3 regions of the Streptomyces sp. NPDC028298 genome follow, and region 1 is predicted to be linked to each of the others. Evidence: riboswitches for the same ligand, from Rfam matches in the RefSeq annotation. Region 1 holds a riboswitch; each other region holds the start of a gene.

Region 1 (10,212 bases):
GCGCACGATCGCCCGTGAGGCCGCCCGCAAGGGTGCACCCGAACCGGTCGATCCCTGACCTTGCGGGCCTCCGGCGTGGCCGGGTCACCGATACCCGATCGGAGTCCCGGCCACGTCCCGCTATGCTCGGGGATGCATCGGCGCGGGCCGGTGCGTCGTGCCGGTGCTTTCCGGTGCGGGGACCCTTAGCTCAATTGGCAGAGCAGTGGACTTTTAATCCATTGGTTGTGGGTTCGAGTCCCACAGGGTCTACGGAAAGAGCCCCCGGTTCAGAGGTGATCTGAGCCGGGGGCTCGCTTCGTCTCGCGAGGTGCCGGACGGCTCCCGGAGCCGAGTCCCGGGGTGTCAGCCGGCGGAGAGCCCCGCGCGCTCCGTGAGTTCCGGCAGCGGCAGGGTGTGCTGGGTCTGGAGGACCTTGGCGCGCAGGTAGCGGACGTTGTGGGCGGTGGTGAAGACGCCCGTGGGGACGCGGTGGGAGACCGTGATGCCCAGATCGCGGAGCTGTTCGGCCTTGTCCGGGTTGTTGGACAGCAGGTCGAGGGAGCCGATGCCGAGGGCCCGGAGCATCTGGGCGGCCGCCGTGTAGTCGCGGTCGTCCTCGGGCAGGCCGAGGGCCGCGTTGGCGGCGTAGGTGTCGAGGCCCTGGTCCTGGAGGGCGTACGCGTCGAGCTTGTTGTAGAGGCCGATGCCGCGGCCCTCCTGGCGCAGGTACAGCAGGACGCCGCCGCGGTCCGCGATCTGCTCCACCGCCTCGCGCAACTGGGGTCCGCAGTCGCAGCGGGCCGAGCCGAACACGTCGCCGGTCAGGCACTCGGAGTGCAGCCGCACCAGCGGGTTCGCGCCGGGCTCGCCGAGGACGACGGCCAGGTGTTCCTTGCCGTCGTCGAGGCCGTGGAAGGTGACGAGTTCGGCGTCGACGGAGTAGCCGTCGCCGAAGCGCAGGGGTACGCGGACGCGGGTGCGCACGGTGGCGGTGGGGTGGTCGCGCATGGTGTCTCTCCGTCCGGCGGGTCCGTACGGGTTCTGCTTCAGATTTGAAGCACAACCTCGGGACAGACCCTACATCTGCTTAAAACTTCAAGCAACGGGGTTCGTGTCTCCGTCGGGTGTCCCGCGTGTCCTGTGTCTCCTACGCGTCCTGCGTGCCCTGTGAGGAGCAGGAACGCCGCCGCCACGGCAGATCTTCCCCGGGGGCCCCGGGATCCCCGCTCTGGATGGCCCGGGTGATGGTTCCGCAGATCTCCTCCAGCTGACCCACCTGTTCCGGGGTCAGATGGTCGAAGACCGCCGTCCGTACCGTCTCGACGTGCGCGGGTGCCACCCGCTCCAGGAGGGTCATGCCCTCGTCCGTGAGGACGGCCATGTGCCCGCGCTTGTCGGTGGGGCAGCCCTCGCGGCGTACCGTGCCGTCCTTCTCCAGCCGCGCCACCGCGTACGTCAGCCGGCTGCGGGTGATCTTCAGGGCCTCGGCGAGGTCGGTCATCCGCAGCCGCCGGTCCGGAGCCTCGGACAGCCGGGACAGGATGGAGTAGTAAAGGTGGGGCATCCCCGCCTCCGCCTGCAACCGGCGGTCGATGGCGTCCGCCAGGAGGGAGGTCGCGGAGATGTACGAGCGCCAGGCGCGCTGTTCTGCGGCGGAGAGCCAGCGGGTCGTCATGAGACCAGTCTAGGTATTGTTTAAAACTTGAACCACTGCGCCCGGATTCCTGTGCGCGTGCGACCGGAGGAAGCGTCCCGATGCCCCGTCCCTACGTCCTGCTGTCCGCCGCCGTCTCCCTCGACGGCTTCCTGGACGACACCGGCCCCGACCGGCTGCTGCTCTCGGGACCGGCCGACTTCGACCGGGTCGACGAGGTGCGGGCGTCCAGCGACGCGATCCTGGTGGGCGCCGGCACGCTGCGCACGGACAACCCGCGGCTCCTGGTCAACTCCGCCGAACGGCGGGCCGCCCGGGTCGCCGGCGGCCGTCCCGAGTACCCGCTGAAGGTCACCGTCAGCGGTTCCGGAGCGCTCGACCCGCGGGCGCAGTTCTGGCACACGGGCGGCGCGAAGGTCGTCTACACCACGGACGAGGGCGCGCCGCGCGCGGCCGCCGCGCTCGACGGGCTCGTCGGCGTCGACGTCGTCCCGACCGGCCCCGCACTGGACTGGCGGGTGCTGCTGGAACACCTTCACGACGTACGGGGGGTGCGCCGCCTCATGGTCGAAGGGGGCGGCAAGGTCCACACCCAGCTCGTGCGCGAGCAGCTCGCCGACGAACTGCAGCTCGCCGTCGCCCCCCTCTTCGTAGGGCAGCCGGACGCGCCGCGGCTGTTCGGGACCGGGGCGTACCCGCCGGGCCGGATGCGGCTGGTGGAGACCCGGCCCGTCGGCGACGTCGTCCTCATCCGGTACGTCCCCACCGCGCCCGGCACCGGCTCGCTCGCCTCCGCCGCCGACCGCCGATGGCTGGAGCTCGCCTGCGAGCTGGCGGAACTGTGCCCGCCCTCCAAGACGGCGTTCAGCGTGGGCGCCGTGGTGGTCGCCGCCGACGGCACCGAGCTGGCCCGCGGCCACTCCCGCGAGGGCGGGGACCCCGTCGTGCACGCCGAGGAGGCCGCCCTCGCCAAGATCGACCCGGCCGATCCCCGGCTGGCCGGCGCCACCGTCTACAGCAGCCTGGAACCGTGCGCCCACCGGGCCTCCCGGCCCGCCCCCTGTGCCCGGCTCATCCTCGACGCCGGTGTGCGGCGGGTCGTCACCGCCTGGCGCGAGCCCGACACCTTCGTCACGGACGCCGACGGGAACGGGCTCCTCGCCGCCGCGGGCGCCGAGGTCGTCGTCCTGCCCGAGTGCGCGGACCGCGCCGAGGCCCCCAACCGGCATCTGGCGGGCCGGTAGGGAGCCCCTCCCGCGCCGCGCGAGGGGCTGGTTTAAACGGGTGTGCTTCGGGTCCCGCGGATGGCGTACACTGGTCTTAACGACGCGGGGTGGAGCAGCTCGGTAGCTCGCTGGGCTCATAACCCAGAGGTCGCAGGTTCAAATCCTGTCCCCGCTACTGAAGGCCAAGGGCCGGAACTCGGATTCACGAGTTCCGGCCCTTGGTGTTTCGTCCTTCTCTCTTTCTCGGTCTTCGTCCCGCCGAATTCCCCGTCCGGTTCCGTTCCGGCCGGCGGAGCCTTGCTCCCCCGGTCGGGCCACAGGGGTCGCCCGCCGCCCCCGCACCGGTTCTTCTGGACGGGTGGGGCAGCCAGGAGGTGAGCGGCGGACCGGACAGTTCCATGACCGGGCCGGCCGGCCCTCCCGCGGCGCCCACGAGCCCGGGGGCGTCCCCTCGCCCGGTCCGGCGGGAGCCGACCCACGCCGGATCGTGTGGACACGCTCCTTCGTCCGGGCCCTGCCCGTCCTGCTCGTCGCCGCCGGGATCGTCTACGACTACTTCACCCCGTCGGAATTCACCGCGACCCCCCTGTTCGCGGCCGCGCCCCTGGTCGCCGCGCCCCTCTTCTCGCTGCGCGGGACCGTTCTCGCCGGCGTCCTCGCCGTGGGCGCGGTGCTCGTGACGCACTGTGTGCTCGACATCGTCCTCCAGGTCGACGCGGTCACCGAGGTGGTCACCGTCGCGATGGCCGCCGTCCTCGCCGTCCTCATCAACAGCGTCGTCCGGCGCGGCGACGAGCGGCTCGCCTCCGTCCGGGAGATCGCCGAGTTCGCGCAGCGCGCCGTGCTGCCCGAACCCGAGGCGCTGATCGCCGGTCTCGAGGTGGCGGCCCGGTACGAGGCGGCGCAGGAGGACGCGTTCATCGGCGGGGACCTGTACGCCGTACAGGACTCCCCGTACGGCGTGCGGCTGATCGTCGGGGACGTACGCGGCAAGGGGATGACCGCGGTGGCCACCGTCGCGACGGTGGTCGGTGCGTTCGGTGAGGCGGCCGAGCGGGAGACGGCCCTGGAGGGCGTCGCGGAGCGCCTGGAGCGGGCGCTGACGCGGGCGGGCACCCGGCGCGACAGCGTCGACGCGGTCGAGGGTTTCACGACCGCCGTCCTCGCCGAGATCCCGCCGGGCGAGGACGTCGTACGCGTCGTCAACCGCGGCCATCCGCCGCCCCTGCTGCTGCATGCCGACGGCACGCTCCGCACCCTCTCCGCCGAGTCCTTCGCGCTGCCCCTGGGGATGAGTGAACTGGGGAGCCTGCCCGCCCCGACGCTGCGGGAGGGGTTTCCGCGCGGGGCGACGCTGCTCCTGCACACCGACGGACTGTCCGAGGCCCGCGACGCGCGGGGGAGGTTCTTCGATCCGGCCGCCTGGCTGGCCGGACGGGTCTTTCCCGGTCCCGACGCGCTGCTGACCGCCCTCTTCGACGCGGCCCGCGAGCACACGGGCGGCCCGCTGACGGACGACTTGGCGCTGCTCGCCGTCCGGCGTCACGAACAGTGACGGGACTGTCTCCCTCCGCATAACGACTGACATACCGTCAGGGAAATCCGTGCAAGCGGCACGCGGTCAACTCGCCCGTTTTTCATCGTTCATGACCCCAAAGTCCTGGCCAAGAGGCGTTAATGATCAGTCGGAACGGCTTGGAATTCGGTGGCCGGGTCTATTAACGTTCGATAACGCAGCGCGGTCGTCACAACCGTCACAAGAGGCGGCTCCGTGCGCACGCGCCGAATCCCGCAAGGGAACCGGGGAACCAACTCGTGGGGTGAATCGAGCGTATTCCGCCGTCGATGCACGGTGGCCGTACGCGCGTAGGAGACCTTCCTGCTCCGAACCCGTCAGCTAACCCGGTAGGCGGCAAGGAAGGAAAGGAGTGCGCCCACGTGGCGTCCAACCGGCCCGCTCAGCCAACCTCGTTCGCGCCGAACGAAGCCCACACCTTCGGCTACGGCAAGGACGACGGTCCCTGGGAGGAGTGGAACCCCACCGAGGATTCCCTCGCTCCCGTCCGCGGCCGGCACCGCACGGGCAAGCAGCGCGGCGGAGGACTCGCCCGCAGCTCCACGGTTCTCGGCGTCGGTGTCATAGCCGCCGTCGGCGGTGGCGGCATCGCCAGCGCAGCTCCGGGCAAGGCGCCCGTCTCGATCTCACTGCCCGACCTGTCGTCGGTCACCGCGTCGGCCAAGGCCCTGATCTCGGACGGCGGATCCAGCGCCACCCCCAAGGGTTCCACGACTCCGCTCACCAGCGCCGGCCTGACCAGCGCCGACACGGCGCAGGGAAGCTCCGACGCCGGTGAGGCGCTGCGCGACCGCATCATGGCGCAGGCCCAGTCGCAGCAGAACCAGGCCGACACCGCCACGCAGAAGGCCGCCCAGACCGCCGCCGCGCAGAAGGCCGTACAGGCCGCCGCCAAGCAGCAGGACGAGGCCGAGGCCAAGGAAGCCGCCGCGAAGAAGAAGGCGGAGGAGGCGGCCAAGCAGAAGGCCGAGGCCGAGCGCCTCGCCGAGCTCGCCAAGAGCTACTCGCTGCCGACCTCCTCGTACACGCTGACCTCGCGCTTCGGTGAGGCCGGCTCCATGTGGTCCTCCGGCTACCACACCGGACTCGACTTCGCGGCGCCCACCGGCACGCTGATCAAGGCGATCCACAGCGGCACCATCACCGAGGCCGGCTGGGCCGGCGCGTACGGCTACCGCACGATCCTCACCCTCGACGACGGCACGGAACTCTGGTTCTGCCACCAGTCGTCGATCAGCGTCACCGTCGGCCAGAAGGTCGCCACCGGTGACGTCATCGGACGCGTGGGCGCGACGGGCAACGTCACCGGGCCGCACCTGCACCTCGAAGTGCACCCCGGCGGCGCCGCCACCGGCATCGACCCGATGGCCTGGCTCCAGAGCAAGGGCCTCAACCCCTGATCCCCGATAACCCCTGATCCCCGATCTCCGGCAGCCCTGACGTCAACCCCCCCGGCGTCAGGGCTGTCGGCCGTCCGGACGCGGACGGCGGCACGCACCGGAACGGTGAGTGTGGAATACACGCATCCGGTACGGGCGTTGTCGCCTTACATGACTTCCCTTCGCAAGCTCGGTTCGTCCGACCTCGAGGTCTTCCCGCTCTCCCTCGGGGGCAACGTCTTCGGCTGGACGGCCGACGAGACCCGGTCCTTCGCCGTGCTCGACGCCTACGCCGCCGCCGGAGGCAACTTCCTCGACACGGCCGACTCCTACTCCGCCTGGGTCGAGGGCAACGAGGGCGGCGAGTCCGAGACCGTCATCGGCAAGTGGCTGAAGAGCCGCGGCAACCGCGCCGACATCGTGGTCGCCACCAAGGTCAGCCAGCACCCCGCGTACCCGGGACTGTCCGGTGCCAACATCAAGGCCGCGGCCGACGCGTCGCTGCGCCGCCTGGGCACCGACCACATCGACCTCTACTACACGCACTTCGACAAGCCGGAAGTGCCCGTCGAGGAGATCATCGGCGCCCTCGACGAGCTGGTGAAGGCCGGGAAGGTGCGGCACATCGCCGCCTCCAACATCTCCCCGGAGCGGCTTCGGGAGTCCCTGGAGTTCTCCGACCGCGAGGGCCTCGCCCGGTACGTCGCGCTCCAGCCCCACTACAACCTGGTCTCGCGCGACACCTACGAGGGCGCCCTCCAGGAGGTCGCCTCCCAGGCCGGGCTGGCGGCCGTCCCGTACTTCGCGCTCGCGGCCGGCTTCCTCACCGGCAAGTACCGCCCCGGCACCACCGTCGACTCGCCCCGGGCGGCCGGCGCGGCCAAGCATCTCGGCACGGAACGCGGGCCGCGGGTCCTCGCCGCCCTCGACGAGATCGCGGCCGCCCACGACGTGGCCGTCCCGACCGTCGCCCTCGCCTGGCTGGCCGCACAGCCGACGGTCGCCGCGCCGATCGCCTCCGCCCGCACGGTGGAGCAGCTTCCCGCCCTGCTCGGCGTCGCGGACCTGGCGCTCACGGACGACGAACTGACGCGCCTGTCGCAGGCCTCGGCCTGACAGCCGGACCGTCGGGGGGGGGGGGGGGGGGGGGTGGCCAAAGGGGCCCGCCCAGCTCCATACCCCCTCCCTCCTCAGCGCATTTCGCCTCCCTTTTCTCCCCCCTCCCCCCCCCCCTCCCCCCCCCCCCCCTCCCCCCCCCCCCCCCCCCCCCCCCCCCCCCCCGTGACCGTCCCGCGCTACGAGCCGTACGGGTTGTACGCCGGGTACGGGGCCGGCGCGGACGCCTGGGCCGGCCACCCGTACGGCCGCGCGGGCTGGGGAACGTACCCGTACCCCTGGGGCGGCCAGGGCGGCGGCACGGGCAGCGGTGCCATGGCGCGGGCCGCGTAGGCGAGAGCCGGACGGGCGATCTCCCGGCGGCGCCACAGCTCCTCCAGCAACTCGCGCTCCCGTACGACGAAGTCGGCGCCCGCACGGCCCCGGCGCCCCCGGTGGCGCAGGAACGCCAGCGAGGTCGCGTACGCCTCGTACTCCGCCACCGAGCGGGCCGCGCCCTTCCCGAAGTGGTGTCCGGCGTACTCGCGCGCGAGCTGCCGCGCCCGCATCGAGCCGAGCGCCCACGGCTCGGCCGCGCCCAGCCAGCCCGCGGCCGTGTACACGGGCAGTTCGGCGCGGACGGTCCGCAGCTCGCGCTGCCGCGTCCAGACGACGAGCCAGGTCAGCAGCCCGAACGCAGGCACCATGAACGCCGCGTACACCCCGAAGAACCCGAAGCGGCCGAAGCCCGATGAGCCGTTCCAGACCGCGTGCATGCCCATCGCGAGCAGCAGACCGGTCAGGGGGAGCAGGATCCGGCGCGCGTGCTGGCGTTCGGCGGACAGGGCCGCGAAACCGAAGCCGATGCCGGTCAGCACGGTGAACAGGGGATGCGCGAAGGGCGACATCACCACCCGGACGAAGAACGTCGCCGCGGTGACGGAGGCGAGCCCGCTCTCCCCGCTGAGCTGGTCGGTGCCGAACGCGGTGCCGAGATAGAGGATGTTCTCGGTGAACGCGAAGCCGGTGGCGGTGACCCCGGCGATGACGACACCGTCGACGATCCCGGTGAAGTCCCGTCTGCGGAACAGGAAGACGAGCAGGACGGCCGCCGCCTTCGCCGACTCCTCGACGACGGGCGCTATGACGGTCGCGCCGAGCGTGTCGGCGCCCGAGGGATCCGCGGTCGTCACGGCGATCCAGCGGGTCGCGAAGCTGTTGGCGACGATCGCTATGAGCGCGGCCGCGCAGGCGCCCCAGGCGAAGGAGAAGAACAGGTTGCGCCACGGGCCCGGTTCGACCCGGTCCAGCCACCGGAAGGCGGCTATGAGCAGCGGCACGGGGAACACGGCCAGTCCGAGCCCGACCAGGAAGCCCTCGGTCCCGGTCTGCTCGCGGACGAGGGCGAGGATCACCAGACCCGACATCGCGAGCAGGGTGATCAGTGCTCCGTACCGCACCCAACTGCGCTGCCACCAGTGCGGATGTCTTGGCGCGGGTCCGGTGGGGGCACCGGGCCGGTTCGGGTACGGCGGATGGATGGCCACGGCATTGACCCTAACGAGGGAGGGCGTGGCCCGCGACGGCAACCGGGTCCCCGGGAAGTCCCGGTGGACGCCGGCAGGTGTGTGCGGGTCAGACGCCCGGGGTGTGCTGGTCTCGATGCTGTACGCGCCGGAAGAGGAGGTCGTTCACCACATGACCCTTGTCCAGTCCCTGGCCCTCGAAACGGGTCAGCGGGCGGAACTCCGGACGGGGCGCGAAACCGCCGTCGGGCACGGTGTTCTCGAAGTCCGGGTGCGCGCCGAGCACGTCGAGCATCTGTTCGGCGTACGGTTCCCAGTCCGTCGCGCAGTGCACGAGCGCGCCCGGCGCGAGACGGGTCGCGGCGAGGTCCAGGAACTCCGGCTGGATCAGCCGCCGCTTGTGGTGCCGCTTCTTGGGCCAGGGGTCGGGGAAATAGACGCGCAGGCCATGCAGTGAGGCGGGCGGCAGCATCTCGCGGAGCAGGATGATCGCGTCGCCGTTGGCCACGCGGACGTTGGTCAGGCTGTTCCGCTCGGCGAGGTTGAGCAGGTTGCCCTGCCCCGGGGTGTGCACGTCCACGGCGAGGATCCCGGTGCCCTGGTCGTCGGCCGCCATCTGCGCGGTGGCCTCGCCCATGCCGAAGCCGATCTCCAGCACGACGGGGATGTCCGCCCCGAACAGCTCCGCCAGGTCGAGCGTGCGCTGTCCGTCGATGTCCAGACCCCACTTCGGCCACAGCCGCTGCAGCGCGTCGGCCTGTCCGGTCGTCACCCGGCTCCGGCGCGGCTGGAAACTCCGGATCCGCCGCTCGAAGTGCGAGCCGGCGGGATCCGCCTGCGGACCGTCGGGGAAGCGGGGCTCGCCCTGGGCACGGTGGTGACGCGGCGAGCCGTCCTCGGCGGAGGCGGGCCGGGTCTCTTCGGTGGAGTCGAGGAATTCAGACACAGTGGGGTCGATTTTACGGGCGCGGCACCGGGGGACCGGCCCGTCCGGCACCCGGGGGCCGGTCGCGGGGGCTGATGCGCCCCGGCGCGGGACGGCCCGTGCCGGGGCGCGGCCGGGGCGGGCGGGGTGCCGGGGCCTGGTGGGGGGGCGCCGGGGCTCGGTGGGCCGGGCTCGTGGGTCGCCGAGCTCGTCGGTGGGTCGCCGGGGTCGGTGGGTGGGTCGCGCCGGGCTCGTGGGCGGGTCGCCGGGCTCGTGGGCGGGGCGCCCGGGTCGGTGGGGTGGGTCGGTCAGGCCGAGGCCAGTGATGCCAGGGCCCGGCGGGCGACCTCCCGGCCGATCGGGAGCGACGCGGTGGCCGCGGGGGACGGCGCGTTCAGCACGTGCACGGTCCTCGGGCCCTCCTTGATCAGGAAGTCGTCGACCAGGGTGCCGTCCCGCAGGACCGCCTGGGCGCGGACACCGGCCGCGGCCGGAACCAGGTCCTCCGGGTTCACCGCGGGCAGCAGCCGCCGCACGGCCTCCGTGAACGCCGCCTTCGACACCGACCGGCGCAGCTCCCCGGCTCCGTAACGCCAGTGCCGCCGGGCTATCCGCCAGGAGCCCGGCCAGGCCAGGGTCCCGCCCAGTTCACGGGGCCGGACGACTCCCCAGCCGTACCCCTCACGGGCGAGCGCGGGCACCGCGTTCGGGCCGATGTGGACCCCGCCGTCGATACCCCGGGTGAGATGGACACCGAGGAACGGGAACGCCGGGTCCGGAACCGGATACACCAGGCCGCGCACCAGCTCCGGCCGCGCGAGCGTGTAGTACTCGCCGCGGAAGGGGACG
Region 2 (10,212 bases), on a different contig from region 1:
ATGTCCGAATTGGCCTGGTGTGGAGCTGGCGGCTGCGAGCCGCGGTGGGCGGAAGCGGGTCGACAGGCGCCGCATCACCGGGCTTTGGACCGTGCTCGTCGCGCTCTCGTCGCGCCTTCCCCTCGCACCGCGCCCTCATCCCGCTCTCGTTGCACCCCTTCCCTTCGCGCCGCGCACTCCCCCCACCGCTCCTTTCGCCGCACTCCGCGCCTTCGTCCCGCTCGCGTGCGCTCGTGCCCCGTTCGCGCCTGACCCTGCCCGCTCTTGTCCGCCCGGCCCGCGCCCCCGCCCGCGACTGTCCGCTGCCCCGCGCTCCCGCCCGCTGGTCCGCGCCCCGTGGCGGCTGTCCGTGACGTCGAGCGGATGCCGCGCACGGTCCTGGAGTGCGTATCCATGGATGAGGAAGTTCGTCGTGCCTCTCCTCAACAGACCTGACACGTAACGGACTTGGTGACACGCGACTCTCATGCCGGTCCCAGTGGGCCTTGATGGAAGGGGTGTTGGGGAGTTGTGGGTGGTCCTGTGCGGGAAAGTGAGTGTGGGCGGAAGCGGAGCCTCGGTGATCCGAAGCGGTCGCAACGCGCTTACCACCGTGCGGTGAACGGCGTTGCTGACGGGATACCGGACGTCGTCCGGTTCAGGCCGGGCCGTTGAGTCGTTCGATCCGTATTCTTCGGATCATGGCCGCTCCGACTGCATATTCACTCATCGCCACTGACCTGGACGGAACGCTGCTGCGCGGCGACGACACACTCTCCGACCGGACACGCGCCGCGTTGGCGAAAGTGACCCGGGCAGGTGCCCGGCATCTCGTGGTCACGGGCCGACCGGCACCGCGCGTGCGACCACTTCTCGACGAACTCGGCGGCGAGGGACTGGCGGTGTGCGGTCAGGGGGCGCAGCTCTACGACGCGGGCACGGACCGCATGCTGTGGTCGGTGACCCTGGACAGGGAGTTGGCGGAGACGGCGCTCGGCAAGATCGAGGCGGAGGTCGGGCTGCTGTACGCGGCGGTCGACCAGGACGGCGTGGACGGGCTGACGCTCATCGAGCCGGGGTACGTCATGCCGCATCCGACGCTGCCGGCCGTGCGGGTGCCGCGTCGGGACGACCTCTGGGCGGAGCCGATCAGCAAGGTGTTGCTCCGTCACCCGTCTTTGTCGGACGACGAGTTGGCCTCGGCGGCACGGGGAGTGGTCGGTTCGCTGGCGACGGTCACCATGTCCGGGCCGGGCACCGTCGAACTCCAGCCATGCGGGGTGACCAAGGCGACGGGCCTCGCTCTGGCCGCGGCGCATCTCGGGCTCACGCCGGGTGCGACGCTCGCCTTCGGTGACATGCCCAACGACATCCCGATGTTCGACTGGGCGGCCCGGGGGGTGGCGATGGCCAACGCCCACCCGGAACTGAAGGCGGTGGCCGACGAGGTCACCTTGTCGAACGAGGACGACGGGATCGCGGTCGTCCTGGAGCGCCTCTTCGGCTTCTAGCGACACCGACGCACCCGCCGACGGGCCGGAGGGCGCCGTCGGCGGGTGCGGGTGAAGCGGGTGGTGCGGGGTGGATCAGTAGGCGCCGTTGACGTTGTCGATGGAGCCGTACTTGTCGGCCGCGTAGTTGCAGGCCGCGGTGATGTTGGCGACCGGGTCGTAGATGTTCGACGACGTGCCGGCGACGTGGTACGCCTGGAACGTGGGGTCGATCACCTGGAGCAGGCCCTTGGAGGGGATGCCCGCGGCGGCGTTGGAGTCCCAGTTGTTGATGGCGTTGGGGTTGCCGGAGGACTCGCGCATCACGTTGCGGTAGATGCCGTCGTAGCTGCCCGGGATGCCGGCCTTGGCCATGACGTCCAGGGATTCCTTGATCCAGCCGTCGAGGTTGTTGGTGTACGTCTTGGCGACGGCCTGGGTGACGGTGGTCGTCTTGGACTTGGCGACGGCGGCGGTCGCGTTCGCCGTGGTGCGGACGGTCGTCGACTTCAGCGTCTTCGTGCCCACGGTGAGCTTCATGCCCGGACGGATCATCGCGGGGTTGTCGCCGATGATCGCGCGGTTCGCCGCGTACAGCTTCTTCCAGCCACCGCTCTTGGGGTACTTCTTCGCCACCTTGGACAGGGTGTCGCCGGCGACCACCTTGTAGGTGACGAGCTGCACGTTGGGGACGACCGCGGTGTGGGCGGTCTTGGCCACCTGGGGGGCCTGCGCCGGGGTGGCGGCGCTGGCGCCGGTCGCGCTCACGAGGGGGAGGGCGAGGGCGATGCCACCCGTTCCGGCGGCGATCATGCCCCGGGTGATGACGTTGGTCTTCATACGGCGGTGCTTGGCTCGTACGGGCATGGCGAAATGTCCTCTCCGACGCCTGCGAGGTGAGCTGTCGGGTTCGGGCGGGAGATGCCCGGCCGCGCTCTGGGCGCGGCTTCACCCCAAGCCGTTCCGGATGTGTCCGGACCGGCGGCTTACCTGTGGTTCCCCCGCTCCTGCCGTGCGTGGGTCGATGGGTTGCCGGGCGGCGGCAGGATTCGGCGATCCGCCCGGGGTCGACCAGAACGTATGCGAGAGCACATGTCCGAAACAAGACGAGATTTGACCGCGAAGATCGCTTTGGCCTGGTTAAGGCGAGGGTAAAAAGTCCGATTGTGTCGGAATTGGATCCTCAACTTGCCTTTCGCAAACGGGTTGATCCATAAGGGGCGCCCGGCGGAGGGGTGTCTGGCCGGTGACCCAACTCACGAGACCAAAGAGCACCAAGGCTCCATGAGGGGCCAATTCGGACATTGTGCCTGCGTCGGCGGGCGCTCCCGGGACCCTCGAAAGGCGTCGAGCGGCCCCTGGCGCGGCGGGATTTGTGGCGCGGGACACAGTAGGGAGCGGCGGGGCGGCGGGCCGCGTCGGGTCGACGCGACAGGTCCCAGGTGGAGGCCGGCACGCCGGACCGGGGCGGGCGCCCGCAGTCAAGTGGACTCAATACCAACCGGGTTCGCCCCGTCGACGGCCAACTCCCGTCCCGGCGGGCCCGGTCAGCCGGCCGTGCGCGGGATCCGCTTCTCCCAGGTCCGGTGGAAGACGACCTCGTCGCCGTTCCTGCAGACGAGCTCGTCGGTCGTGATGAAGTCCTCGGCGTCGCAGGCGATGGCGGAGACCGTCTCGACGCGGGCGTCCCACGGCAGCTCGGGCCGGTGGAGCCGGATCGACCACACCGAACGGGCGCGGGCGGACAGCGGGTCCGACGTGCCGATCGTGTACGTCTCCCGGGCCTCCTCCGTGCATTCGAGGCCGTCGGGGAACACCCGGGTCCCGCCGCGCCCCGGGTCCACCTCCACGCTCCAGGTCCCGGCGGCCACGTCGCGCAGGACCAGGCGGGGCGGGCGGGGCTCGTCCAGGGGCGCCGAGACGGTCACGCCGAGGGGTTCGGCCTCCTCCGGTTCTCCGAAGGCGACCGAGGGGTCCGACTCCCTCGCCCGCACCGGGAGTTCGAGGACGCTGCCGACCGGCTCCAGGGTGAAGCCGGCCTCCGAGCCCGGCTGCGGCCAGATCCAGGGCCAGTAGGCGGAGGAGACGCCCAGCCGGATGCGGTGGCCCGCCGGGAACGCGTAGCCGATGGCGTTCAGGTCGAGGACCACGTGCTCCGTGTCGCCCGGCCGCCAGGGAACCGCCTGGTCGGGGCCCCGGCGCGCCGACAGGTTCAGGACGCCCCGGGTGACGAGCGTGGACGCCCCGTCCGGGGCCACGTCGCACAGCCGGGCGATCACCTGGCCCCGGGGCGACGCGGACGTCAGCCGCAGAGTGACCCGGGGGCGGCCCAGGACCCAGATCTCCTCCGTCACCTCGAACTCGAAGCAGGCCGACCGGGCGTCCTCCTCCCGCTGGTCCGGCGGCAGGTCGGCGTCGTCGCCCGAGGGGAAGAGCCGGCCCGCGTCGACCCCTGTGTGCTGCGGGGAGCGCACCGGCAGCGGGGCGCCCTGGAGCGCGTACGCGACCGGGGTCACCGAGGGTGAGGGCCAGGCGGGGTCGCCCACCCATCGGCCCGGGATCCGCTCGTACACGGTCGCCGGAGGGTGCGCGTCCATCACGTACGAGCGCAGAAGGGGGACGGAGAGCGCGTCCGTGTCCTCGTCCCGGAGCCAGTGGTCCCACCAGCGCAGCGTCTCCTGGAGGAAGCCGATCGCCGGTCCCGGCGGCAGGCCCCGGTCCGGGTACTGGCGGGACCAGGGGCCGATGATGCCTCGTACGCGATCCGGCGGCAGGTTCTCCACCAGGCGCAGCACCGTGTCGCGGTGCGGGTCGTGCCAGCCGCCGACCGCGAGGACCGCCGCGCGGACGGCTCCGTACTCCTCGCGGACGCCGCCCTCGCGCCAGTACGCGTCCCGGGTCTGGTGGGCCAGCCAGGTGTGCGCGCGGGGGCTGACCGCCTCCAGCCGTTTCTCCCACATGTCCCGCCACATCCCCTCGCCCACGTGCGCTGGGTCCGGCGGACGGGCGGCGAAGGCGAGCAGACGGGCCGACCGGGCGTGCGTGTCGACGGCGAGGACGGAACCTCCCGCGTGGTGTGTCTCGTTGTCATAGAGGTCGTCGGTCGAGCAGACCGTGACGACAGCCTTGAGCGGCTCGGGCGCGCGGGCCGCGACACGGAGGGAGCTGAAGCCGCCCCACGAGATCCCGAACATGCCGACCCGGCCGCTGCACCAGGGCCGGCCGGCCAGCCAGGAGACCACCTCCACCCCGTCGTCCGTCTCGGTCCGGGCCCCCTCGTCGCCCGGCACGCCCTCCGAATTGCCGTGCCCGCGCACGTCCACTCGGACGGAGGCGTAGCCGTGCCCGGCGTACCAGGGGTGGCGCTGCTGATCGCGCGGGGCCGTCCAGTCGGTCAGGCGGTACGGGACGTACTCCAGGAGCGCCGGTACGGGCTCCTCGGTCACCGGCCGCCAGATGCGGGCGTACAGACGGGTGCCGTCCGAGAGAGGGACGAGGACGTCCTCGTGAGTGGTCTCGTAGGGAAAGGACGTACGGATGCGCATGTGTGTCACCTCGGTGGACGGAACGCGTCGTGCGGCACGGCCGGAAGGGCGGGGACCGTCGGGTCCCGGCCGTACGCGGGTCGGGCACGGCTGTGGGACACGGTGGCCTCTTCCGGGTGCTTCGCCGCATGTCGTCGCAAGTCGGGTCACATCGTCTGATCATGAACATACCGCCGGTGATCGGGTGGCGCCCGTGAGCGGGGGTACCCGTCGTTGGGGCACGCAGGTGCTTCCCGTGTGCCTTCCGGGTGTACTCCCGCATACCTCCTGGCGGAGCGAAGTGGGCCGGGGGACGGTGGGCGCTCGCGGTGATCGAAACGTGACCGGATACGCTGACTTGAGTGATGGCAGCGACACATCGACAAACCGTGTCATCGACCGAATGATCGACCGAGTTCGCCATGTGATCGTCAGCAGACAGGAGAACCTCTCGTGACCGTCGTCGGGCCGTTCGGGCTGAGCGTGCGGGACCAGGCTCTCGAAGCCGATGTCCAGGCCGGATTGGCGGCTGTCGAGGAGGGTTTGCTCGAAGCCACCAAGAGCGAGGTCCCGTTCATCACGGAAGCCGCCCAGCACCTCGTGCGGGCCGGCGGGAAGCGGTTCAGGCCGCTGCTCGTGATGCTCGCCGCCCAGTTCGGCGACCCCTACGCGCCGGGTGTCGTGCCCTCGGCCGTGGTCGTCGAGCTGACGCACCTCGCCACGCTGTACCACGACGACGTGATGGACGAGGCCGAGGTCCGGCGCGGCGTGGACAGCGCCAACGTGCGCTGGGGCAACTCGCTGGCCGTCCTCACGGGTGACTTCCTCTTCGCCCGCGCCTCGTACATCCTGGCGGACCTCGGGCCCGAGGCCGTCCGGATCCAGGCCGAGGCGTTCGAGCGGCTGGTGACCGGGCAGATCCTGGAGACCGCGGGGCCGCGCGACGGCCGCGACCCGGTCGACCACTACCTCGACGTGCTCGGCGGCAAGACCGGCTCGCTGGTCGCGGTCGCGTGCCGGTTCGGCGCGATGATGTCGGGCGCCGACGAGACCGTCGTGGACGTGCTCACGCAGTACGGCGAGCGCCTCGGTGTCGCCTTCCAGCTCGCGGACGACGTCCTCGACATCGCGTCCGACTCGCACGAGTCCGGCAAGACGCCGGGGACCGATCTGCGCGAGGGCATCGCCACGCTGCCGGTGCTGCGGCTGCGCGAGCGCGCCGAGCGGCTGGGCCTCGCCGAGGACATCGCGCTGTGCGAGCTGCTCGAATCCGACCTGACGGACGACGCGCGGCACGCGGAGGCGCTGGCCCGGCTGCGGGAGCACCCCGCGCTGGAGCAGGCGCGCCGGGACACCGTGCGCTACGCGGAGGAGGCGCGCGCCGCGCTGGCCCCGCTGCGCGAGTGCGACGCGAAGGCCGCGCTGGTCGAGCTGGTGGACGCGGTGGTGCACCGGGCCGGCTGAGCCGACCCGGGGTCACCGGTCGCCGCTGCCAGGGCTACGGGTCACGGGCCGGCCGGGAGACCGAGGCGTGGGGGCCCGGTCGTGGACCGGCCCGTGCGTGGGGTGGTCGTCAGTAGCCTCCGCCGCCGGTGTTCGTCGCGACCGGTGTGGTGATCTTCGCTCCGCTCGGCGTGACGGCCCACCACGTTCCGTCCACTCCCTGGCCGTACGGCTCTTTCGGCTCGTCGTCCTTGGCGTACCGGTACAGGGGCCAGCCCGCGAGGGTGATCTGGGTGGTGCCGTCGTTGCGCTTCACCGTGGAGACCAGGCTCTTGTCGATGCCCTTCGTGGTCACCGCGCTCTTGGCGGTGGTCGTGGCCGCGGGCCAGAGAGCGGCGCAGGTGTCGTAGCAACTGACCCTGGTCGGGTTCGCCGAGTCCGTGTCGAAGCGGTAGAGGACGTACCCCTTGTCGTCGGTCACGACCGTGCCCAGTTTCGCGACCTTGGCGGTGGTCAGCGTCGACGTCGCGGACCCCTTGGCGGCGCTGGGCGTCGAGCCGCCGCTCTGCGCGGAGTCGCTCTTCTGCGGGGTGCTGGTCCCGCTGCCGCCGCTGCCACCGCCTCCCCCTCCGCATCCGGCGAGCGTGAGCGCCAGGACGGCGGCGCCCGTGGCGGCGTATCCCGTGACATGCCTGATGGCAACCATGGCGATCCCTCGATCCTGTGATCCCGGAGTACTGGACGCTCCGGTCGCTGCCACCCGTAGGTACGGATTCGAGCCGATTTCTGCTCGAATAGTCGCCATATTTCTCGCCATATTTGACCGCTTCTGAGCGATTCGGAGTGATGTGACCGGCGCCACAGGGCGAGGGTGAGTCCGGGCCGGACCGGGTCCGTAATTCCACGCGGAAGCTGACGCAGGGGGCGTCGGCCGGGTTACGGGGAGAAAACGGAATCATGGGATCGAACGCCATGCGCACGACGCGTCGCCAGAGCCTGATCCTGAGCGGCGTCGCGATGGCCGCCGCGGCCGGAGTCGCCGCCGCCGTCGTCCCGGCGGCCGCCGCCGACCACGGCGCGCACTCCGGGAGCACGAGCGGAAGCCGGAGCGGCGGGGCGCACCACTCCGGGAGCGACGCGGGGACGGCGGTGACCAGTCACGCGGTCATGGGCGGCAGCGGAGGCACCGTCCTCGCCGCGAGCCTGCGCGGTGCCGCCGAGGTGCCCGTCGAGGGCGGCCCCGCCGTCGGCGACCCGGACGGCGCGGCGCTGGAGTTCATCAAGGTCGAGGGCGACAAGGTGTCCGTCGCCGTGAAATGGCGCGGTACCGGCCGGCCCACCCAGCTCCACATCCACCAGGGCGCGAAGGGGGCGAACGGCGGCGTGAAGATCGACTTCAGTGGACTGCTCGGCCGGATCAAGGGCCACAGCGCCGTCGGAACCGTGAAGGTCGAGGATCCGGACCTGCTCGACACGCTGAAGACCGACCCCGGTTCGTTCTACGCCAACCTGCACACCACGAGGTTCCCCGGCGGAGCGGTCCGCGGACAGCTCCACAAGGTGACGGGCACCTTCGACTTCCGCGACGCCCTGCACAACTTCCAGGCGTCCGTGGTCGAGGGCGAGCAGATCTACGAGTGCAAGCCGGACGGCGGCGGTGGCTACGCCTTCGCCCAGCGTGATGTCTCCGCACGGCTCGGCGGCCACATCGCTCACTCGTTCGTGAAGCCCAACTCCGGTACGCCGCAGTGGATCGCGCCCGACCGCAGCGCCGTCACCGGCGCACTGATCGCGAAGACCCCGAACGGCGCGGCGAACATCCCCGAGCTCGACCTCAGGGCCACGCAGTCGGGCAGGGAGCACGGTCTGCTGGCGGGCACGCAGGAGATCCTGCGCCTGAACACGGTGGGCGGCGTGGCCCCGTCGGGCCCGTGCGCGCCGGGCGCGGTGGTGGGCGTTCCCTACCACGCGGACTACGTGTTCGTGCAGAGCTGAGCCGAACGCCGGTCCGGCCGGTCTCCGGCCGGTCCGGCGGGGCACCGGCCGACACGCCGCCAGGGCGGTGCCTCCCCCCGCGAGCGACCCCTACGGGTCCGGGGGAGGCACCGCCCTCTCACGTCATACCGCAGGACTACGCGGAGTTGAGCCCCCGGGTTGACGCGTGCATCCGGCGTATTTGGTCAGATGGAGAACACCACTCCTCACCGGTCCGGGTGAGAATGGCGGCTTAGGAGTGGAGCGGAAACGAGGGCAGGGCCGCCGCCGACGACGGAGGTAAGGCACACATGGCACCGTACGAATCCGACGACAGCGCGAGGGCCCAGGAGGCCGACGACAGTCTCGCCGGGCGACGCAAGGCCGCTCGGTACGTCGTTCCGGTCGCGGTGGTGGGGGTGGCGGCCGCGACGATCGGTCTCGTCCCGGCGCTGGCCGACTCCGGAGACCCCGACCTGCCGAAGGTCACCGCACAGCAACTCATCGAGAAGATCGCCCAGTCGGACGTCCAGCGACTGTCCGGCACCGTCAAGATCAGCACCGATCTGGGGCTGCCCGACCTGGGCGGTCTGGAGAGCGGCCTGCTGTCCGGCGCGGCCGGGGGACACGACGGTTCCTCCGCCGACCCGCAGTCCAAGCTCCTCGAACTGGCCTCGGGCACGCACACCCTGCGGGTCGCGGCCGACGGCCCGGACAGGGGCAAGGTCTCCCTGCTGGACAACGCCGCCGAGTACAGCGTCATCCACAACGGCAAGGACGTGTGGGGGTACGACAGCAAGTCGAACGAGGTCTTCCACTCGACGTCCGCCGAGTCCGGGCACGCCGGAGAGGGTGCCAAGGGCAAGGCGCCGCGGGATGTCCCGGCCACCCCGAAGGACTTCGCCGACGAGGTTCTCAAGTCCGTGGACGACACGACCTCCGTGACCGTCGACGGCACCGCCCACGTCGCCGGCCGCGACGCCTACAAGCTGGTGATCAAGCCGAGGCAGTCCGGCACCACGGTCGGCGCGATCAGCATCGCGGTGGACGCGAAGACGGGGCTGCCGCTGAAGTTCACCCTGACCCCGGCGAGCGGCGGCGCGGCCGTCGTCGACGCGGGCTTCACCCAGGTCGACTTCTCCCGGCCGGCCGCCTCGACGTTCGCCTTCACCCCGCCGAAGGGTGCGAAGGTCACCGAGGGCGACGACGTGAAGGGCGCGAAGGGCGCGAAGGGCGGCGAGCCGAAGGACTTCGAGAAGGCGCTGCCGAAGGGCCACGAGGGCACGCCCGACGGCCTCGGCGGCTCGAAGACCATCGGCGAGGGCTGGAACGCGATCCTCGTCCTCGACACCGGTGGCAAGGGCATGCCGTCCGGCGGGTCCGGCTCGACCGGCAACAGTGACGTCGACGGTTTCCTGAACTCCCTCGGCGACCACGTCAAGGGCACGTTCGGCTCGGGCACGGTCTTCTCGACCCGCCTGGTCAACGCGCTGATCACGGACGACGGCAAGGTGTACGCCGGTGCCGTCACCAAGGCCGCGCTGGTGAAGGCGGCCGACGCGGCCCAGTAGAGCGACCAGGCGAACCGAACCGAGGGAGCCCATGCAGGAGCTGTCCGCCGACGAGCCCGATCCGACGCGCGCCGTCGCCGCGTCCGCCGAGGACGCGGTGATCGCGACCCGCGCGCTGAGCAAGCGGTACCGCGGCGGACAGCTCGCCGTCGACGGCCTGGACCTGACCGTCCCGGCGGGCAGCGTCTTCGGCTTCCTCGGCCCGAACGGCTCGGGCAAGACCACCACCAT
Region 3 (10,212 bases), on a different contig from region 1:
GAAGGGCCCAAGTGGCCCCTTCGTGGCCCGTTCGTCGCTCAGCAGGGCCATTTTCCTTGTGAAGAACTTCACGAACTTTCTCGACGGAGTCGCACGAGAGGGCGTCCAGGACCCCCTCCGGCACGCTCATACGCTATCCGACCCGCTCAGCCGAGGCTACCGACGAGTAGCAAAGGAGACCCGTGCCACGCCGTGCGCCACGGCCGCACACGGCGCTCCTGAGCCCTGTCCGGCCGCCCGGGGACGCCGACGGCCCCGGTTCCCTGGAAGGGGACCCGGGGCCGTGTCACACCCGCTCTCGACGCGTCGACGGATGGCGTCAGTCGCCCTGCCGGGCCGCTTCGGCTTCCTCCGCCACCTTGAAGGCGATGCCGTCGAGGATGTCGTGCTCGCTGACCACGACCTCCCCGGCCCCGGTCCGCTCCATGATCGAGAGCAGGACGAGGGCGCCGGCCCCGATCACGTCCACGCGGCCCGGGTGCATGGAGGGGACGGCCGCGCGCTCGGCGTGGGTGGAGCGCAGCAGCCACTCGGTGATCTCGCGGACGCGCGCGATCGGGACGCGGGAGTGGTGGATCCGCTCGGAGTCGTACTCGGCGAGGTCCAGCGCGATCGCCGCGATCGTGGTGACCGAGCCGGCCAGCCCCACCAGGGTGCGCGCCTCGCGCAGCGGGACCGTCTCCTCGGCGAGGTCGAGGGCGGCCTCGATGTCGGCGCGCATCGCCGCGACCTGCTCGGCGGTGGGCGGGTCGGTCACGACGCCGTCGCGCACGAGGTGACGTTCCGTCATCCGTACGCAGCCGACGTCCACGGAGCGTGCCGCGCGCACCCGGTCGGCGCCGACGACGAACTCCGTGGAGCCGCCGCCGATGTCCACGACCAGGTAGGGCGTGGCGAGGTCGTCGCGCCCGGCCAGTTCCCTGGTCGCGCCGGTGAAGGAGAACTCGGCCTCCTGGTCGCCGGTGACGACCTCCGGCTCGACGCCGAGGATGTCCAGCACCCCGCGCACGAACTCGTCCCGGTTCTCCGCGTCCCGGGAGGCGGAGGTGGCGACGAAGCGCAGCCGCTCGGCGCCGTGCTCCTTGATGGCCTCGGCGTAGGCGTGGCAGGCGGCGAAGGTCCGCTCCAGCGCCTCGGGGGCGAGCCGCCCGGTGCGGTCGACGCCCTGGCCCAGCCGGACGATGGTCATCCGCCGGTCCAGGTCGGTGAGTTCGCCCGTCCGCGGGTCCGCGTCGGCCACCAGGAGCCGGATGGAGTTCGTACCGCAGTCGACGGCGGCGACGCGGGTCACCGGCCGTCCTCGGCGGACTCGTCGCCGGCCGGCGCTCCGGCCCGGGTGACGCAGGCGCCCTTGCGCCACCACTCGGGCAGCATGGCGATGGCCTCGTCGCCGAGCGGGTTGACGCCGGGGCCGGCGGCCAGCGAGTGCGCCACCAGAACGTGCAGGCACTTCACCCGGTCCGGCATGCCGCCCGCGCTCGGGAAGCCCTCCAGGACCTCGATCGCGTCACGGCGCGCGATGTAGTCCTCGTGGGCGGCGCGGTAGGCCGCGGCCAGCTCGGGGTCGGTGGCCAGTCGTTCGGTCATCTCCTTCATGACCCCGTTGGCCTCCAGCGTCCCGATCGCGGACGCGGCCCGCGGGCACGTCAGGTAGTACGTGGTCGGGAACGGCGTGCCGTCGGGGAGGCGGGGCGCCGTCTCCACCACGTCCGGCTGGCCGCAGGGGCAGCGGTGCACGATCGCGCGCAGCCCGCGCGGCGGCCGGCCGAGCTGCTGCTTGAAGGCCTCGACGTCGGCGTCGGTGGGCTCGGTGCGCGGGGTGGTGGGCGGTGGCGTTTCCATGCCGTGAGTCACGTGTCTTTCTGGTCAGTTCATGGGGCGTCAGCGGTCGGCGGCGTCGGATTTGTCCACGCCGTCCCAGACATTGGTGTACCAGGGGCGGTCGGCGGTGCCCCGATCGGCACGGGACTGCTTCGCGGCGTCCGGGTCGATCACGACGTAGCCGGTCTCGCCCGGCATCACGTAGTGCAGCCGCTGCCGGATCTGCTGCTTCGCGTACGCGTCGTCCTGCCAGCGCGCCTTGAGGTCGCGAAGCTGCTCGACCCGCTGCCGGGCCTGCTCCCGCTGCCGCTCCAGATCGCCGATCTGGGCCCGCTGGGAGACGTACTGCCGCATCGGGTACGCGAGGGCGACGATCAGGGTGCACAGGACCATGGCGAGGAGCGCGGCCCGGCCGGTGAGCCGGGAGCGGCGCGCCTGCCGCTTGGTCTGGGAGCGGTAGACCCTGGCCGCCGTCTGCTCGCCGAGCAGCTTCAGCCTGGTCGAGGTGGAGAACCGGTCCCGGTCCTTCACGGCCATGAGTCCCGCCTCCCCAGTACCGGCCCGCCGTACGGGCCCGTCACGTGCGTACGTCCCCGCACACGGTACGGGACCGGGTACGGGGACGTACGGATGACGCTTCCTGAGACGCGCGGGGGTCAGCCCTTGAAGCGCGGGAAGGCGCTGCGGCCGGCGTAGACCGCGGCGTCGTCGAGGATCTCCTCGATGCGCAGGAGCTGGTTGTACTTGGCGACACGGTCCGAGCGGGCCGGGGCGCCGGTCTTGATCTGACCGCAGTTCACGGCGACCGCGAGGTCGGCGATGGTGACGTCCTCGGTCTCGCCGGAACGGTGGGACATCATGCACTTGAAGCCGTTGCGCTGGGCCAGCTCGACGGCGTCCAGCGTCTCGGTCAGCGAACCGATCTGGTTGACCTTGACGAGCAGGGCGTTGGCGGAGCCCTCCTCGATGCCGCGGGCCAGGCGCTCCGGGTTGGTGACGAAGAGGTCGTCGCCGACGATCTGGACCTTGTCGCCCAGCTTGTCGGTGATGACCTTCCAGCCGGCCCAGTCGTCCTCGAACAGCGGGTCCTCGATGGAGACGAGCGGGTACGCCGCGACGAGCTCGGCGTAGTACTCGGTCATCTCGGCGGCGGAGCGCTCCTTGCCCTCGAAGAGGTACTTGCCGTCCTTGTAGAACTCGGAGGCGGCGACGTCGAGGGCGAGGGCGATCTGCTCGCCGGGGGTGTAGCCGGCCTCCTTGATGGCCTCGAGGATGAGGTCGAGGGCGGCGCGGTTGGACTCCAGGTTCGGGGCGAAGCCGCCCTCGTCGCCGAGGCCGGTGGACAGGCCCTTGGTCTTCAGCACCTTCTTGAGGGTGTGGTAGACCTCGGCGCCCCAGCGCAGGGCCTCGGAGAAGGACTCCGCGCCGATCGGGGCGATCATGAACTCCTGGATGTCCACGTTGGAGTCGGCGTGCGAGCCGCCGTTCAGGATGTTCATCATCGGAACGGGCAGCAGGTGCGCGTTCGGTCCGCCCAGGTAGCGGAAGAGCGGCAGGTCGGACGCCTCGGAGGCGGCGTGCGCGACGGCGAGCGAGACGCCGAGGATGGCGTTGGCGCCGAGCGAGCCCTTGTTGTCGGTGGCGTCCAGGTCGAACATCGCCTGGTCGATCAGGCGCTGCTCGGTGGCGTCGTAGCCGACGAGCTCCGGGCCGATCTGCTCGATGACGGCGAGGACGGCCTTCTCGACACCCTTGCCCTGGTAGCGGTTCGGGTCACCGTCGCGAAGCTCGATGGCCTCGAACGCTCCGGTGGAGGCGCCGGACGGAACGGCGGCACGACCCGTGCTGCCGTCGTCGAGGCCGACCTCGACCTCGACCGTGGGGTTGCCTCGGGAGTCCAGGATTTCCCGGGCTACGACGACGTCGATGGACGGCACGAGCATCTCCTTATGGGATGTGACGCGGGTACGCGGGGCTCAGCAGTCCCGCGGGATGAGCCTAACCGGCTCAGGGGGATCGGCCGGCGATCGACCACCCCTTGAGCGGACTGAGCCTACATATTGTTCCTGAACGGAACAAAAAAAGAAATGAAAAACCCCGCTCCGGCGCGTGCGGGGGAACACGCGCCGGAGCGGGGAGCCCGTGGGGACGGGGAACCTCGGCGGGTCTCCGGTGCGTGCGAAGACCCCACGAGGGGCTGTTGCCTGCCGGGTGTCGCGGCGCGGTGCCGGAATCACCGCCGCCCTCCGCCGAAAGCGGCCGGTGGACCGGCGTGCCGCGCTGCTCAGCTCAGGTGGAGCTGCTGGCCCGGGTAGATGAAGTCGGCGTCGGCGACGATGTCCTTGTTCAGCTTGAACAGCTTCTGCCAGCCGCCCTTGACGTGCTTCTTCTCGGCGATCGAGCTGAGGGTGTCACCCTTGACGACCTTGTACTCGCCGTCGCCCTTCTTGACCTTCTTGCCGGTCGGGGTGGTGACGGTCTTCTGGGCGGGGCGCTCCGAGGAACGGGAGGCGGGCTGCTCCGTCGTCCGGGTGGCCGGGGCGCTCTGCGAGCTGCCGGCCGAGGAGGAGGTGGACGGGGCCGCCGGGGCCGAGCCGCCGCCGTACGGGGTGCTCGACAGGCCGGTGCCGCAGGTGGGCCAGGCGCCCTTGCCCTGCGCGGCGAGGACCTTCTCGCCGATGGTGATCTGCTGGGACTTCGAGGCCTGGTCGGCGGTCGAGGCGTAGGCGGTGCCGCCGTACGCGGCCCAGGTGGAGGACGAGAACTGCAGGCCGCCGTAGTAGCCGTTGCCGGTGTTGATCGACCAGTTGCCGCCGGACTCGCACTGGGCGACGGCGTCCCACTCGGAGGCGGTGGCCGCGGAGGCGTTGCCGGCCGCCATCAGCGGGGCGGCGATGGCGACGCCGGTGACACCGGCGAGCGTGGCGACACGGGTGGCCTTGTTCGGGCGGCGGTGCTTGCCCTTGCTGGAGAACAGCATGGAGAGATCCCCTCACCGACGCCTGCGAGGTGAGCTGTCGGGTTCGGGCCGAATGAGTTGCCCGGCCGCATGCCCTCGGTCCTGTCTCCAGGACGTCCGGCACGCGGCTTCACCCCAAGCCGTTCCCGGGTGTCTCTCGACTCCCGGACCCGGCACTTACCTTGGGTCCCCCGCTCCTGCCGACGGCGCATGACGCGACGACTGTTCCCGTACGGCCGTTGGCAGGATTCGGCGTTGCGACCGTCGGGGCCCGCTGTGGCGAGCGGTGACGACCGTAAGCAGTCGATTGCCGGAATTTCAAAGACGATCAGGGCTTCTGAGACCCATCTCTCACTTGCGCCAAATAGGACATTCCACAGCGAACCGTGACGCGAACTCCCGCTACTTCTGCACCGTTTCGGCCGTGTCCGCGATGCTTCGACCAGGGACGACGAGGCCCGGACCGCTGTCGGCCGGCGCCGCGTCCACGGTGGGCAGATCGCCCCATCCGCCTTCGAGGCCAAGGGCGTCGGAAACAGTCCAGAGGTTCCCGATGACCTCTGCGACGTACTCGGTGTCGGGGGCGTCGGCCTCGGGGCTCGCGGCATGACGCCCCGTGGACCCGTCGGTGCGGCTGCCGGCCGCGCTCTCCGCTGCGTCCCCGGCGCGGTGCCGCCCGGTACCGGTGCTCGCCGAGGCGGACGGGGTCGAAGAGGCTTCCTTCTGTCCCGACTTGGTCGATTTGTCACTCTTGTCGGCCGTCGCGTCGGCGCCGTCGGAGCTCTGCGAGGCGCTGGGCGTGGCGGAGCTGTCGTCCGTGCCGGAGGAGTCGGTCGAACCGGACGAATCACTCGAAGGGGACGAGCTGGGCGACGTCGCCAGACCGGACGAGATGTACGAACCCGAGTCGTTGCCGGTGCTCGACGAGTCGCCGGCCACGCCCGTGTCGACGCTGACCCCGGCGGAGGTCTTGCTGAGACCCGAGAGCGGCCCGCACGTCGGCCAGGCCGCGAGGCCCGAGTCGGCGAGCACCTTCTCGGCGACGGCTATCTGCTGCGAGCGGCTGGCCTGGTCGGCCGTCGGCGCGTACTCGAGGCCGCCGTGGGCCTCCCAGTTGTCCTGGTCGAGCTGGAGGCCGCCGTAGTAGCCGTTGCCTTCATCGGCGCTCCACGCGCCACCGCTCTCGCACTGTGCCACCCGGTCCCAGGTGGTCCCGTCGGCCGCGTTCGCGCTCGCCGCGGCGAGCAGGGGGATGACGATCGCGGATCCGGTCACCCCTGCGGCGACGATGAGAGCCGGGGCCTGGCGAGGGCGACGGTGACGGCCGTTCCCGGAGAGCATGCGAGAGCCTTTCGAGCGACAACGGGGAGCACGGCGACTCCTGCTGAACGAGTGGCGCAGGTGCCGCGTTGTTGATGGGTGAAGGTAGTCGCACTCGAACGCTGGTTACAAGTCGATGCAGTACTGATCACGTGAAGATCACGGATTTGACGGAGCGTCATGTTCCGGTGGCCCCAGAGGCCTTGTTCCGGTATGCGGAATCACCGCTTCGGCACGACCGCCGAAGGGTCGTCGTTGCACCGATCGCGTCCTATTTGACCGGGGTGAACTCCACCGGAAGCGTGCGCAATCCGCGCATAATGAGCCCTCCGCGCCAGCGCAAATCGGCCGAATCTCCGGCGAGTTGGATGTCGGGAAGGCGGCTGAGGAGCGTACCGATGGCGGTCTGCCCCTCCAGTCGGGCGAGCGGCGCGCCCAGGCAGTAGTGGATGCCGTGGCCGTAGCCCAAGTGCTGAAGGTCACGTCGTGACAGATCGAGCGTGTCGGGCTGTTCGAAGCGTTCGGGGTCGCGGTCGGCCGCCGCGAGCACCACGAGCACGGGGTCGCCGGCCGCGATGTCCTGCCCGCCGATCCGCACGTCCTCGGTCGCGAACCGCCACGTGGCCAGTTCGACGGGCCCGTCGAAGCGCAGGAGTTCCTCGACGCCGGTCTCCAGCAGTCCGCTCTCCCCGGCCGCGAGGGAGGCCTGCAGCCGCTCCCGCTGCCCGGGGTGGGTGAGCAGGGCGTGCATCCCGTTCCCGATGAGGTTGACCGTGGTCTCGAACCCGGCGAACAGCAGGATGAAGGCCATGGCGGCGGCCTCGTTCTCGGTGAGGTGCTCGCCGTGGTCGGAGGCGCGGATGAGACCGGAGATGAGGTCCTCGCCGGGCTCGGGCTCCGCGGTCAGGGCCTCGCGCTTGCGGTGGATGAGCTCGGCGAGATACCCGCGCATCTTCTTCACCGACCGGGCCACCCCGCCCCTCGGCCCGCCGCCGTGCCGGATCATCATGCCCGCCCAGTCCCGGAAGTCGTCCTGGTCCTCGCGCGGGACGCCGAGCAGGTCGCAGATGGCGTAGATGGGGAGCGGGAAGGCGAACTCGTGGATGAGGTCCGCGGAACCCCCGGCCGCGAACCTGTCGATGAGCTGATCCGTCAACTCCTGCACCCGCGGCGCGAACTCGGCCACGCGCCGGGGCGTGAAGGCCTTGCTGACGAGCTTCCGCAGCCGGGTGTGGTCCGGCGGGTCGATGTTCAGCAGATGCGTCATCAGCTCGGCCTTGCGCTCCCCGGGGATCCCGGTCCGGCCCTTCGCGTGCGCGGGCTCGTCGTGGTGCGCGGGGTTCTTGGACAGCCGCTGGTCGGCGAGCGTCTGCCGGGCGTCGGCGTACCGCGTGACGAGCCAGGCCTCCACCCCGCTGGGCAGCCGCGTGCGGTGCACGGGCGCGTTCTCCCTGAGCCAGGCGTAGGCCGGGTAGGGGTCGGTGGCGAACTCCCAGGTGAAGAGTTCGGGGGCGGCGCTGGCGGAGGCTTCGTGCTCGGTCACTCCTCGACGGTATCCGCACCGCACCGGAAGCCCCGGCCCACCGGGGTCGCCCGAGCCGGCACCGTCCGGCCACCGGGTCCGCGGGAGACGGCGGCCACCGGGCCGGTCCCGGCCGTCGGGCGGCGCCCGACCAAGGCGGCTCCGCCCGGTTCGCACCGGACCGTCCTGACATGCGCTGCTGTTTGACCCCGGCGGTCGGCGTCTCCCTACTTTCTGCCGTGGACCCCGAAATTCTCAGATCCAGCTTCGCGGTCGTGGAACGACGGGCCGAGTTCGCGGTCAAGTACTTCTACTCGCACCTCTTCCGCCACAACCCGCAGCTCCGCGCGCTGTTCCCGGCGGACCTCGCCCAGGACATGGAACGGCAGCGGGACCGGCTCTTCGCGGCGCTCACCTTCGTCATGGACAAGCTGGAGGATCCGGAACTGCCCCGGTACTTACGGAGCCTCGGCCGCGACCACCGCAAGTACCTGACCCGGCCCGAGCACTACGGGGCCGTGGGGGAGAGCCTGCTCGCCGCGTTCGCGGTCGTCTCTGGCTCGGCCTGGAACGCCGAGGCGGAGAAGGCCTGGACCGCCGCGTACGGATCGATCGCCCGGAGCATGCTGGAGGGCGCCTGGGAGGCCCGGCACCACGGCGAGCCGCTCTGGTGGGACGCGGAGGTCGTCTCCCGCACCCGGCACGGCGACGACCTCGTCGTGCTCACCCTGCTGCCGCGGCAACGCCTCACCTACTCCCCCGGCCAGTACGTCAGCGTCAGCGTGCCCCACCTCCCCCGTGTCTGGCGCCCCTACTCCCTCGCGAACGCGCCCCGCGCCGACCGCACCGTCGACCTTCACGTCAGCCTGGTCGAGGGCGGCGTGCTCTCCACCGCCCTCGTCCGGCGGACCCGGGTCGGCGACGGCCTGCGGCTGGGCCCGCCCGGCGGCGGCCTCACCCTGCGGACCCCGGCCGACCGTCCCCTCACCCTGATCGCGGCCGGCACCGGCTGGGCACCGGTGAAGGCCCTGCTGGAACAGCTCGAATCCGCCCACGAGGCCCGTCTGTTCCTCGTGGCCCGCGACATCGCGCACCTCTACGACCGGCCCGCCGTCGAACGCCTGCGGGCCTCGCTCCCCGGGCTCACCGTCACCTGCATCACCCCCGCGCCCGGCCGCCCCAAGGCCCAGGCGACCGAACGGCTGCTCACCGCGCTGGGCAACCGGGCGGGCTGGAGCAGACACGACGTCTACGTCGCCGGTCCGCCCGACCTCGTCGAGGAGGTCGGCGACGTACTCCCCCTTCTGGGGACACCGGCCGAGCGGGTCTTCCACGACCCGCTCCCGCCGACCGGCGAGAGCCGTCCCCGTCCGGTGGGCGCGGCCCAGTGGCTCCTGGACCGCCCACCGGCCGCCTGGCACAACCCCGCGGACCGCACCCTCGGCCCCTGACCCGGCTCCCTCAGTCCCGCCCGCCCTTCTCCTCCGCCCCGCGGATCGCGTCGCGGTACGTGCGGGCCGCCGCGCGCAGGGCGGCCTCGGGGTCGATGCCCTCGGACTCGGCCCGGACGGCCATCGCCAGCAGTTCGTACCCCACGCCCTCGCCCGAGGGCAGCGGAACGTCCAGCCCCGCCGTACGCGCCCGGGACGAGAGCTTGGCCGACAGGGCCAGGCCCGGCTGACCGAGCGGCACGCCCTCGGTGACGGAGGTGCGCCGCTTCTCCTCGGCCTTGGTGCGCAGCCAGTGCTCCTTGACCTCCTCGGGCGTCGTGGCCGTCTCGTCACCGAACACATGGGGGTGCCGGTGGATCAGCTTGGCGACGATCCCGCCGGCCACGTCGTCGATGGAGAACGGGGCGTCCGCGTCGTCCTCGGCGATCCGGGAGTGGAACACGACCTGGAGCAGGACGTCACCGAGCTCCTCGCGCAGCTCGTCCCGGTCCCCCTCCTCGATGGCCTCGACGAGCTCGTAGGCCTCCTCCAGCCCGTACTTCGCGAGACCCTCGTGCGTCTGCCGGGACGACCAGGGGCACTCCGCGCGGATGCGGTCCATCACCTGGACGAGATCGAGCAGGCGCGCGCCCGGCAGGTCGTACGAGGCGGGCAGCAGTTCCAGGTCCGGCATGCGTATGCGGCCGGACCCCGCGAGACGGGCCAGACCGTCGGTGAGCCGGGGTTCGCCCTCCCCCGTGGCCACGACGACCACCGTGCGGCCGCCGGCACACGCGTCGACCAGCTCCCGCGCGCTCGGGGCCTCCTCGTCGACGCCGACCCCCGCCTCGCGCAGATACGGCACCTGCGGGTGCGCGCCGTCCGAGCACAGCACCCGGTCCGCGCCGTGCAGCGCCTGCCAGGCGGGCCAGGAGAGCAGGCCGGGCGCGACCCGGTGGCTGGTGGTGAGCAGGACGATGCGGCCGGGGTCGGCGGCGCTCGCGCCGTCGGCGGCCACCTCGGCCGCGGTCACGTCGCCCGAGGTGGCACCGGCCGCGGCGGCGTCGGCCGCGGTCCCCTCGCCGCCCTGAGCGGCCCCCGTCGGTTCACTGGTTGCGTTCACCCCTCGAACGTAACCCACGCCGCCGACACCCCCGGAG

The links. Region 1 has a riboswitch for cyclic di-AMP ahead of ACZ4TO_RS22745 (M23 family metallopeptidase). Riboswitches for the same ligand answer to the same signal wherever they lie in the genome.
Region 2: linked by a shared signal. The riboswitch ahead of ACZ4TO_RS19690 (transglycosylase SLT domain-containing protein) and the one ahead of ACZ4TO_RS22745 (M23 family metallopeptidase) in region 1 are both predicted to bind cyclic di-AMP.
Region 3: linked by a shared signal. The riboswitch ahead of ACZ4TO_RS28055 (transglycosylase family protein) and the one ahead of ACZ4TO_RS22745 (M23 family metallopeptidase) in region 1 are both predicted to bind cyclic di-AMP.

Annotation. Positions count from the first base shown of each region.
Region 1 covers NZ_JBVHTL010000005.1:19,400-29,611, reverse strand. Annotated here, with positions in the region: gene ACZ4TO_RS22780 (amino acid permease) at 1-58, shown strand, start outside; tRNA gene ACZ4TO_RS22775 (tRNA-Lys) at 180-252, shown strand; gene ACZ4TO_RS22770 (GTP cyclohydrolase II) at 346-990, opposite strand; gene ACZ4TO_RS22765 (MarR family winged helix-turn-helix transcriptional regulator) at 1,130-1,657, opposite strand; gene ACZ4TO_RS22760 (dihydrofolate reductase family protein) at 1,738-2,880, shown strand; tRNA gene ACZ4TO_RS22755 (tRNA-Met) at 2,964-3,037, shown strand; gene ACZ4TO_RS22750 (PP2C family protein-serine/threonine phosphatase) at 3,221-4,417, shown strand; cyclic di-AMP (ydaO/yuaA leader) riboswitch at 4,633-4,789, shown strand; gene ACZ4TO_RS22745 (M23 family metallopeptidase) at 4,801-5,838, shown strand; gene ACZ4TO_RS22740 (aldo/keto reductase) at 5,989-6,933, shown strand; gene ACZ4TO_RS22735 (PrsW family intramembrane metalloprotease) at 7,113-8,459, opposite strand; gene trmB (tRNA (guanosine(46)-N7)-methyltransferase TrmB) at 8,548-9,384, opposite strand; gene lhgO (L-2-hydroxyglutarate oxidase) at 9,672-10,212, opposite strand, start outside.
Region 2 covers NZ_JBVHTL010000004.1:157,021-167,232, forward strand. Annotated here, with positions in the region: gene ACZ4TO_RS19685 (HAD family hydrolase) at 681-1,490, shown strand; gene ACZ4TO_RS19690 (transglycosylase SLT domain-containing protein) at 1,566-2,336, opposite strand; cyclic di-AMP (ydaO/yuaA leader) riboswitch at 2,341-2,502, opposite strand; gene ACZ4TO_RS19695 (CocE/NonD family hydrolase) at 3,017-5,014, opposite strand; gene ACZ4TO_RS19700 (polyprenyl synthetase family protein) at 5,447-6,457, shown strand; gene ACZ4TO_RS19705 (hypothetical protein) at 6,567-7,142, opposite strand; gene ACZ4TO_RS19710 (CHRD domain-containing protein) at 7,394-8,431, shown strand; gene ACZ4TO_RS19715 (LolA family protein) at 8,722-9,981, shown strand; gene ACZ4TO_RS19720 (ABC transporter ATP-binding protein) at 10,013-10,212, shown strand, end outside.
Region 3 covers NZ_JBVHTL010000006.1:545,605-555,816, reverse strand. Annotated here, with positions in the region: gene ACZ4TO_RS28075 (Ppx/GppA phosphatase family protein) at 320-1,291, opposite strand; gene ACZ4TO_RS28070 (DUF501 domain-containing protein) at 1,288-1,842, opposite strand; gene ACZ4TO_RS28065 (FtsB family cell division protein) at 1,882-2,358, opposite strand; gene eno (phosphopyruvate hydratase) at 2,478-3,764, opposite strand; gene ACZ4TO_RS28055 (transglycosylase family protein) at 4,106-4,801, opposite strand; cyclic di-AMP (ydaO/yuaA leader) riboswitch at 4,806-4,999, opposite strand; gene ACZ4TO_RS28050 (transglycosylase family protein) at 5,183-6,055, opposite strand; gene ACZ4TO_RS28045 (cytochrome P450 family protein) at 6,372-7,643, opposite strand; gene ACZ4TO_RS28040 (globin domain-containing protein) at 7,862-9,073, shown strand; gene ACZ4TO_RS28035 (nucleoside triphosphate pyrophosphohydrolase) at 9,084-10,085, opposite strand.